DNA from 3 places in the Allorhizobium sp. GW101-3B10 genome. Region 3 is predicted to be linked to each of the others. Evidence: riboswitches for the same ligand, from Rfam matches in the RefSeq annotation. Region 3 holds a riboswitch; each other region holds the start of a gene.
The links. Region 3 has a riboswitch for thiamine pyrophosphate ahead of thiB (thiamine ABC transporter substrate binding subunit). Riboswitches for the same ligand answer to the same signal wherever they lie in the genome.

Region 1: it holds a riboswitch for thiamine pyrophosphate, as region 3 does, so the genes downstream of both, thiM (hydroxyethylthiazole kinase) here and thiB (thiamine ABC transporter substrate binding subunit) in region 3, are expected to answer to the same signal.
Region 2: it holds a riboswitch for thiamine pyrophosphate, as region 3 does, so the genes downstream of both, thiC (phosphomethylpyrimidine synthase ThiC) here and thiB (thiamine ABC transporter substrate binding subunit) in region 3, are expected to answer to the same signal.

Annotation. Positions count from the first base shown of each region.
Region 1 is NZ_JBWKZR010000001.1:3,527,615-3,530,886, reverse strand. It holds gene AC07Y0_RS17540 (ComEC/Rec2 family competence protein) at 1-1,052, opposite strand, end outside; TPP riboswitch at 1,237-1,333, shown strand; gene thiM (hydroxyethylthiazole kinase) at 1,386-2,189, shown strand; gene thiE (thiamine phosphate synthase) at 2,186-2,821, shown strand; gene thiD (bifunctional hydroxymethylpyrimidine kinase/phosphomethylpyrimidine kinase) at 2,818-3,272, shown strand, end outside.
Region 2 is NZ_JBWKZR010000001.1:4,698,383-4,701,654, forward strand. It holds gene thiC (phosphomethylpyrimidine synthase ThiC) at 1-1,235, opposite strand, end outside; TPP riboswitch at 1,332-1,472, opposite strand; gene AC07Y0_RS22990 (LysR family transcriptional regulator) at 1,982-2,878, opposite strand; gene AC07Y0_RS22995 (DsbA family protein) at 2,986-3,272, shown strand, end outside.
Region 3 is NZ_JBWKZR010000001.1:4,190,706-4,193,977, forward strand. It holds gene AC07Y0_RS20625 (ABC transporter ATP-binding protein/permease) at 1-911, opposite strand, end outside; TPP riboswitch at 1,122-1,238, shown strand; gene thiB (thiamine ABC transporter substrate binding subunit) at 1,337-2,311, shown strand; gene thiP (thiamine/thiamine pyrophosphate ABC transporter permease) at 2,338-3,272, shown strand, end outside.

The DNA.
Region 1 (3,272 bases), 660 kb from region 3:
GAGCGCAGCCGGGTCGACGCTTTCGCGATCATCGCCGCATAGGCCGGCGTGCCGATCTTCGGGAACTTGGCCTCGCCGCCGTAGTGGCAGAGCAGGTATTTTTCCGCCTTCTCGTTGAGGTCGCCGCCGAACAGGATTTTGAAGTCGCCATAGTGCAGGCGCAGGATGACGGAATGGCCGTTCTTCGTCTCGCCGTAGTCGCCGAGCACGCGCAGGCGGTCCTTTCCCGCCGCATCCGGTTCGGGCACCGGTCCGAGCACCTCGATGCTGAAGCCCCGCTGATTAGACGGCGCAAAGCCGGGCAGCCAGCCGCGTCCGTCCTCCCGCTTGCCGTGGCGGGCCGACAGCATGGCGAAGTCGCCGATATTGGGGTTGTCGAGCGCATGCTTCATCGTCTGGGCAAAGGCCTGCCTCTCATTCGCCCCGACGGCACCGAAATGCCGCTCGATGTCGGCCCGCGACATTGCCAGGTCGCCGACATAGTTGATGCCCGTCGCGGCATTCTTCACCTTGCCGCCCAGCTTGTCGAAGGTGCCTCCGCCGACCCGCTCGACCAGGCCATTTTGATAGACCGTTTCGAAGCCGAAATTCGGCCAGTTGAAGATCGGCTCGAAGCCGCCATAGTGGTCGATGTCCGGATGGGTGATGATCGCGGCGCGGAACTTGAAGCTGGTGTTGTAGGAGCGGAAGCGCTGCAGCAGGAATTCGTACATGTGCTCCGAGACGCCGGCGTCGATGACGACAACCGCCTCGCCGAGATTTTCCTCCGGCGCGATCAGCACCGCACCGTCGCCCTGTCCGACGTCGAGAAAGACGATTTCCAGCGGCCGCTCGTCGGTCGTATGGTCCTTGCGGATGTAGAGCGTCTCGGGCGTCGTGCCCGTCGGACCCCAGAGGACTTCCAGCCAGCCGTCCGGCTGTTCCGAGGTGACCTGCAGCCAGTCGCCCCACAGAACCTGGCGTTTCCGGGTCCGGCGGTCGGCGGCGTAGAGATAGGTTTTCGCGGTCTTTCCCCGCGCATCCTTCGGCAGTCCGACGAAACGATGATCCATGCCATTCGCCTCCTCGTTGCAGCGCCGCAAGGTCCCGGCGCGCCTCTATCTGGGATGGTTCCACCATAGCGCACACCTTGGCCTCTGGCGAGATTGGCGGCTCAGAATTCGCGCTATGCGGGTGTTGCTGTCATGCGCCGGCGAGGCAGGTGACAGCCGCTCTGGCGATGTCTATAACAGGTCCATTGAGAGACAGGGGCGTTCGTCGCAAGGCGGGCTGAGAAGTACCCTTAGAACCTGAACCAGATAATGCTGGCGGAGGGAGTCGCTCGGGGCCTTTCGCCGTTCGCGCGCCGTCCGCCCCCTGCACTTGCCCCGCCCGAAAGGGGCAAGATGACGAAGACCGAAACACCCGGAATCCTGCTGACGGAAATGCGTAGCAATGCGCCGCTCGTCCAGTGCATCACCAATTACGTGGCGATGAACGTCGCGGCCAATGTCCTGCTGGCGGCCGGGGCCTCGCCCGCCATGGTGCATGCGGAAGAAGAGGCCGGCGAATTTGCCGGCTTCGCGGGCGCGCTCACCGTCAATATCGGCACGCTCTCGCCGGCCTGGGTGGCCGGCATGAAGGCGGCGATCGGTGGCGCCGTGGCGGCCCGTCGTCCCTGGGTGCTCGATCCCGTCGCCCATTTCGCCACCGCCTTTCGCCGCAAGGCGACGGCCGAACTCCTCGCATTGGGACCGACCATCGTGCGCGGCAATGCCTCGGAGATCATCGCCCTTGCCGGTGGCGTGAGCAGCGCAAAGGGCGTCGACAGCCGCGATCCGGTCGAGCAGGCGGAGGAGGCTGCAGGGCGCCTGGCGGGAACGCAGCGCTGCATCGTCGCCGTCACAGGCGTGACCGATTTCGTCACCGATGGCCGAAGGGCGGCCAGGATCGAAGGCGGCTCGCCGCTGATGCCGAAAGTGACGGCGCTGGGCTGCTCGCTCACCTGCCTCGTCGGCGCCTTTGCCGCGATCCGCCCGGACGATCCCTTTGACTCCACGGTGGCCGCTCTTGCCCATTTCGCCGTCGCCGGCGAGCAGGCCGGCAAGGAGGCGCAAGGGCCGGGCAGTTTCGCGGTGCGCTTCCTCGACCTCTTGGCCGAGGTCGACGGTGCCGTGCTCGACAACCGCGCCCGGGTGGTGCGGCTGTGAAGCGCTTCGACCTCTCCCTCTATCTCGTACTCGATCCGGATCTTTGCCGGCCGCTCGGCATGGTCGAAACCGCGCGGCTGGCCGTCGCCGGCGGAGTGACCATGGTGCAACTACGCGACAAGGATGCCTCGCCCAGGCAGATGATAAGAACCGGCCGGGCACTGAAGGAGGCTCTGGCCGGAACCGGTGTGCCGCTGATCGTCAACGACGATGTAGAGGCGGCGATCGCCATCGGCGCGGATGGCCTGCATGTCGGCCAGGACGACAGGGATGCGCTGACGGCGCGTCGCCTGATCGGGCCGGACATGATCCTTGGACTGTCGGTCGAGACGGAGGCGCTGGCCGCTGCGGTCGATCCGGCCGTCGTCGACTATGTCGGTGCCGGCCCCGTCTTTGCCACTCAAACCAAACCCGGTCACAAGCCGCCGGTCGGTTTGGACGGGCTTGCCCGGTTGATTGCGGCGACGTCGCTGCCTGCCGTCGCCATCGGCGGCCTGAAGACCTGCCATGTCGAGGAAGTTCTCAAGTCGGGCGCCCGGGGTCTCGCCGTCGTTTCCGCGATCTGCGGACAGCCGGATCCGCAGGTTGCCTCAGGTCAACTCTCTGAAGCCATCCGAAAGGCCCGATCATGATCCGCAATGTCCTCTCCATCGCCGGCTCCGACCCTTCGGGCGGCGCCGGCATCCAGGCCGACCTTAAGGCTTTCTCCGCCCGGGGCGTCTACGGCATGGCGGCGCTCACCGCGCTGACGGTCCAGAACACGCAAGGCGTTTCCGCCGTCCACGTCGCGCCGCCGGACTTCGTCACCGAGCAGATCCGCATGATATTTGCCGATGTGCGTGTGGATGCGGTGAAGATTGGCATGATTGCCAATGCCGCGATCGCCGAAGCCGTCGCCGGTGCCCTCGAGACGCATCGCGGCATGCCGATCGTGCTCGACCCGGTCATGGTCGCCAAGGGCGGCGCCTCTCTGCTCGATCCGCGCGCCGTCGCGGTGCTGACGACGCGCCTGCTGCCGCTCGCCACCCTGATCACGCCCAACCTGCCGGAGGCCGCCGCCCTGCTGGGCGAGCCGGAAGCAAC
Region 2 (3,272 bases), 510 kb from region 3:
GGGCCTTCGATCATCACCTGGCAATCCTTCGCCCAGGCGATCTGCGTGAGTTCACCGAGCGTTTCCAGCTCGGCGAACTGCGCGGCATCATTGGCATCGGCGATCGAACCCGGCCGCAACCCGTCGCCGAGCGAGAAGGAGACGTCATAGGCGCGGGCTATGTCGCAGATCTCCTCGAAATGCTCGTAGAGGAAGCTCTCCTTGTGGTGATGCAGGCACCACTTGGCCATGATCGAGCCGCCGCGGCTGACGATGCCGGTCACGCGATTGACGGTGAGCGGAATATAGTGGAGCCGCACGCCGGCATGGATGGTGAAATAGTCGACACCCTGTTCGGCCTGCTCGATCAGCGTGTCGCGATAGACCTCCCAGGTCAGGTCCTCGGCAATGCCGCCGACCTTTTCGAGCGCCTGGTAGAGCGGCACGGTGCCGATCGGCACGGGGGCGTTGCGGATGATCCAGTCGCGGATATTGTGGATGTTGCGGCCGGTCGAGAGATCCATGACGGTATCGGCGCCCCAGCGGATGGCCCAGACCATCTTGTCGACCTCCTCCTCCATCGACGAGGTGACGGCGGAATTGCCGATATTGGCATTGATCTTCACCAGGAAATTGCGGCCGATGATCATCGGCTCCAGTTCCGGATGGTTGATGTTGGCGGGAATGATCGCCCGGCCGGCGGCGATTTCCTGGCGGACGAATTCCGGCGTGACATAGTCGGGGATATGGGCGCCAAAGCTCTCGCCGTCGCGCTGCAGCGCCTGTTCCGGCATGCGGCGGCCGATGTTTTCGCGGATGGCAACGAATTCCATTTCCGGCGTGATGATGCCGGCGCGCGCATAGGCAAGCTGGGTGACGGCCTTGCCGCCGGCCGCGCGGCAGGGACGGTTGCGGACCGGGAATTCCGGCGTGAGCCGGTCGCCGCTGGCAAAGCCGTTGTCCTCCGGCTTCACGTGGCGGCCGTCATAGGCCTCCACGTCGCCACGGGCGGCGAGCCAGCTCTCGCGCATGCGGGGAAGGCCGCGCTCGATGCCGATCCTCTCCGCGGTTTCGGTATAGGGGCCGGAGCTGTCATAGACCATGACCGGTGGTTCGCCGGAGGTCGGGTGAAGCGCGATCTCGCGCATCGGCACGCGGATCTCGGGGTGCAGCACGCCGGGCATGTAGACCTTTCCGGAGGCGGGCAGCGGTCCGGTGGTGATGAGGGTCTGCGGATTTTTCGGGGCAATGTTCATTGTGAGGCTCCAAGTTTGCGGTTGGAGACCCAGTCATGTCAGCCGGAAAGATGGAAAGACGCCGACACGGTCCTCCCGTATCGAGAGATTCCGCGTGTGTGAGCGCTCGCACCGTCCCTACGCCAGTATGAACTGGATCAGGTTCAACGGGTCACTGCGCTGCTTGAAAGGAGGCTTTTGCCACCAAACACGCCAGCAGACTCTCAGCCCCTTGTCGGGACCCCCCTGGTGAATGCGAAAAGAGTAGGCGCTCACCGGCGAAGCTGTCAAGACGCAAACAGATGAGGAAGGATATGCCGCGCCCGTTGGATAAGGATCCGGGGTCGGGTCATTCTGATTAGTGATAGGGCGGAATGGCGCTACACGCAGTATAGAAGGGTCGGCTCCGGGCGACGGGTCGAGCTCTCCATCGAAGCCTTACCGGCCGGGGCTGATGTTGCCGGTGCTTGCTGTCTACCGGGTTGGTGCTCCACCAGGACCTGCAGGTTGCTGGACGATCTGTCGGAACAGACAATGCACGGAAGAAGATCAGTCTTTGATGATTGACAGGTTGACGGCCCTTCGGTGCGCTCTCGACGCATAACTTCATCAAGATCTGACATCACGACAGAAGACGGAAGCCGCACAAGCGGCCTCCGTGCATGCCGACCCGAGATCGGATTGCCAACTCAGCATTTAGGGAAAGCGCTTCGTGAAGCAGCAGCGTCGACGACAGGGGTGAAACTGACACAACACGGTCGATCGGTTCATTGCTTGACAGCACTGGCCAGCAGATCGACAAAAGCCGTGACCTTTGGTGGCCGAAACCGGGCGGCCGGATAGACCGTGTATATGCCGCCCGATGGCAGATTCCACTCAGGCAATACGGGAATCAGGCTGCCGCCTGACATCTCTCCAACCACCAGAAAGTCTGGCAAGACTGACATCCCACCTCCATGCCTTACAGCCTCCATCACCGCCGGCGTGGTGTTGATCGCAATGTCCGACTTGAATTGAACGGTGCGAATTTCCCGATCCTCATTCGTGAACGTCCACTCCAGGGGCTCCCGTAGCGCGTTGTTGGCCACGAATGGCAATGCGGAGAGTTCCGTAGGATCTCGCAACAGCGCTATCTGTTCCGCGAACTGAGGAGGTCCAACCAAAAGCTGCCGGAACGAGCCGATGCGGCGGGCCTGCAGGCTCGAATCTGCCAGCCAGCCAACGCGAATGGCAAGATCCATGTTGTCGGCGATGAGATCGACCGACTTGTCGCTGAGGCTGAGTTCAACCCTGCAATCCGGGTAGCGAGACGTGAAGGCGGTGATGATCGGAACCACGACCGAGGTGCCATAGTCGTAGGGTGCCGTGATCCTGAGAAGACCCTTTGGATCGGTCCTGGCCTCAGCCAACTCGTCGAACGCGTCTTCGGCTTCGCGCAGGATGGACACGCAATGGGCATGAAACATGCGCCCCGCTTCTGTTGGCTGCAGCCGTCGCGTGGTGCGCATCAGCAACGTGGTGCCGACCTCCTGTTCCAGCCTGGCAACCTGTTGGCTGACGACCGCTTTGGTAATGCCGAGATACTCGGCCGCCCTGGTAAACGAACCCGCGTCGACGACGGCGGCAAAGTAGGCGAGACGATTGAGGTTCGTCGCTTCCTGCATGGATGGGCTCCCGTTTGATTGTAAGTCTTTAGCATACATTCTGTCATTTTTGTCGATCTTTTCGTTTCAATCTGACTGTGCCATCTATGCTCCACAAGGAGAAAGACATGAGCGACAAGGTTCACATCACCTATCTTTTCGATCCCCTCTGCGGTTGGTGCTACGGCGCTTCCGGCATCATGAAGCAGTTGTCTTCGCGACCGGAGATTGAGGTCGAACTCGCACCAACGGGTTTGTTTGCCGGTCGCGGCGCCAGACTAATGGATGCGCAGTTTTCAGCCTTTGCCTGGTCAAACGACCTGCGCATTGCAGCGCTCACGGGCCAGACTTTCACAGAGGACTATCGGGCTCGGGTTCTTGGCAAAAAGGGAGGCATGCTTGACTCCGCGCCGGC
Region 3 (3,272 bases):
ATCGGCACCAGGATGGCCAGCCAGCCGAAACCGGCGGTGACCCAGGTGAGATTGGTGAGCGCCCTGGCCAGGTGGCGGATGGAGCGCAGCACCGCGTCGAGCTTTTCATGGATGTGGCGGCGCTCGGTCTCCTCGCCGCCGGCCAGAGCGATCGCCTCGAGATTTTCGTTGGCGCGCATCAGCGAGAAGCGCAGCTCGGCCTCGTTGGCGTAGCGCTCGGCATTGAGGCGCGTGAGTTTCCAGCCGACGACCTGGCTGAACAGCGAGGCGATACCGGCATAGGCGACGGCACCCCAGACCATGTAGCCGGGGATCGAGAAGCTGTAGTCCCGGAAGTGGAAGACGAAGCCGCTCGAAAGCTGCCAAAGCACGCCGATGAAGCTGACCAGAAGGATGGTGGCCTGCAGCAGGCCGATCGACAGCGACGTGGTCATCTCGGCCAGCTTGCGGGCGTCTTCGTGCAGGCGCTGGTCGGGATTGACGCCGAGCGGGCTCGTCATCATCAGGCGATAGGCCCGGCGGTCGGTCAGCCATTCGTCGACGACGTTGCGGGCCAGGCCTTCGCGCATGTAGAGCGCCGTCATCTGGTTGAGCCAGGTCTGGGTGACGTTCAGGAGCAGCAGGAAGCCGGCGATCTTGCCGAAATTGCCGAGCTCGACGACGAAGGCATCGAGATCGCGACGCTCGAGCGAGTTGTAGAAGGGCGCGTTCCAGCGGTTGAGCAGGATCTGGCCATAGGCGGTGAGCAGGATGATTGCCAGCAAGGCCGTGGCGAGCAGCAGGATGCGGTTGCGCACCGGCGATGCCCAGAAGGAGGCACTGGCGATGGCGAGTTGCCGCCGGAAACCGAGTTCGACCGGCGGAGCGTTCTCAGGCGCGGGCATAGGGGTATCGGATACCGTATTGAACATGCAGTCTTTGTCTCGCCGTATCGGACATACCAGATACCATGCCTGCCACGCTTGTCCATGCGAGGCTGCTAGAATCCGGCGGGCCGGGCTTTCAGTCTAGCGGGAATGTATTGGCAAAGCGTTTGCGGCATGATGACAGGCCGGGCGCGCCCAGCACCTCCCCTCCCTGTCCGCCGCTTGCCAGGCGACCGCCTCCACGCTATGTGTCTTCCTGCTCTAACGGGGTGCCTTTAGTCCGGAAACGGATCGACGGCTGAGAGGCTTTGCAGCCAACCCGCGGAACCTGATCCGGCTAACACCGGCGGAGGGATTAGACGCGTGTCATCAGAAGACGCCCTATCCCAAATTTTCAACATGCAAAGGAAGGGCCCTTCATGCCGACCCATCGACATCTCCATCTTCGCCGCGGCCTTGCCGCGCTCGCCATGCTGGCGCTTACCGCTTCTGTGGCCGTTGCCGCCGACAAGACGCTGACCGTCTATACCTATGAGAGCTTCATCTCCGAATGGGGTCCGGGGCCGAAGGTCAAGGAAGCCTTCGAGAAGACCTGCGACTGCACCGTCGATTTCGTCGGCGTGGCCGACGGCGTGGCGCTGCTCACCCGGCTGAAGCTCGAGGGCGCGGGCACCAAGGCGGATCTGGTGCTGGGCCTCGACACCAACCTGGTGGCGGAAGCCAAGCAGACCGGGCTGTTCGAACCGCACGGCATCGACGTCTCGGCGGTCAAGGTGCCCGGCGGTTTTGCCGACGACGCCTTCGTGCCCTATGACTACGGCCACTTCGCGGTGATCTACGACACCGAGGCGATGAAGACGCCGCCGAAGAGCCTGAAGGACCTGGTCGAGGGCGATCCCAAGGACAAGATCGTCATCGAGGATCCGCGGACCTCGACGCCGGGCCTCGGCCTGCTGCTCTGGGTCAAGTCGGTCTATGGCGACGAGGCGGACGAGGCCTGGGCCAAGCTCAAGGGCCGCGTGCTGACCGTCACTCCGGGCTGGTCGGAGGCTTACGGCCTCTTCACCAAGGGCGAGGCGCCGATGGTGCTGTCCTACACCACCTCGCCGGCCTATCACATGGTGGCCGAGAACACCGAGCGCTACCAGGCGGCGGCGTTTTCCGAGGGGCATTACATCCAGATCGAGGTGGCGGGCCTGCTCAAGGGCGCGCCGCAGAAGGACCTGGCGCGGCAGTTCCTGTCCTTCATGATCACGCCCGGCTTCCAGGATACCATCCCGACGAACAACTGGATGATGCCGGCGGCCGCGACCTCCGAACCGCTGCCGGAGGCCTTCGGCAAGCTGGTCTCGCCGGAAAAGACCTTCCTGATGACGCCGGAAGAGGTGGCGACGCATCGCAAGGCCTGGATCGACGAGTGGCTTTCCGCCATGACGCTCAACTGAGCATGGCGGTTCTGCGGCGATCACGGATGGACGAGAGGCTGCCGGCGATCGCCGGCGGCCTTTTCGTGCTGGCGTTGATCGCCGGTTTCGTCGCGACGGCGGTCGCCTCGCTGCTTTCGGTCGGCGGCGAGACGTCGGCTGCGACGATCATCAGTGATCCGGTCGTGCGCCGGGTCTTGTGGTTCACTCTCCTGCAGGCGGCGTTTTCGACGCTGATTTCGGTCGCCGCCGCAATCCCGGTGGCCCGTGCGCTCGCCCGCCAGCCGCGCTTTTTCGGCCGCCAATGGCTGATCCGGTTGATGGCCGTGCCGATGGGCCTGCCGGTGCTGATCGGCGCGCTCGGCATCGTCGGCATCTGGGGACGGCAGGGCGTGGTCAACGACATGCTGGCGGCGCTGGGATTGAGCGAACGCTTCAGCATATACGGGCTTTCGGGCATCCTGATCGCCCATGTGTTCTTCAACCTGCCGCTCGCCGCGCGGCTGATGCTCGCGAGCATTGAGCGCGTTCCCTCCGAATACTGGCGCTCCGGCGCGAGCCTCGGCATGGGCCGGCTGTCGGTCTTCCGCTTCATCGAATGGCCGGTGCTGTGGTGCGTCATTCCCGGCATTGCCGGCCTGATCTTCATGCTGTGCGCCACCAGCTTCACCCTCGTCCTGGTGCTCGGCGGCGGGCCGGCGGCCACGACCATCGAGGTCGCCATCTACCAGGCCTTGCGGCTGGACTTCGACCCGGCCCGGGCCGTGGCGCTGGCCTTCCTGCAGATCGCCGTGACGGCGGTGATCCTCGGGGCCATGGCGCTCTTCCCCGCGCCTGCCGATCCCGGCACGACGCTCGGCGCGGTGGCGCAGCGTTTCGACGGGCGCAGGCCGCTTGCCCGCTTCCGCGACGGCGTGGTGATCCTCGCTTGCGCGCTCTTCCTCGGCCTGCCGCTGGGACAGGTCGTGTTCGCCGGCCTCCG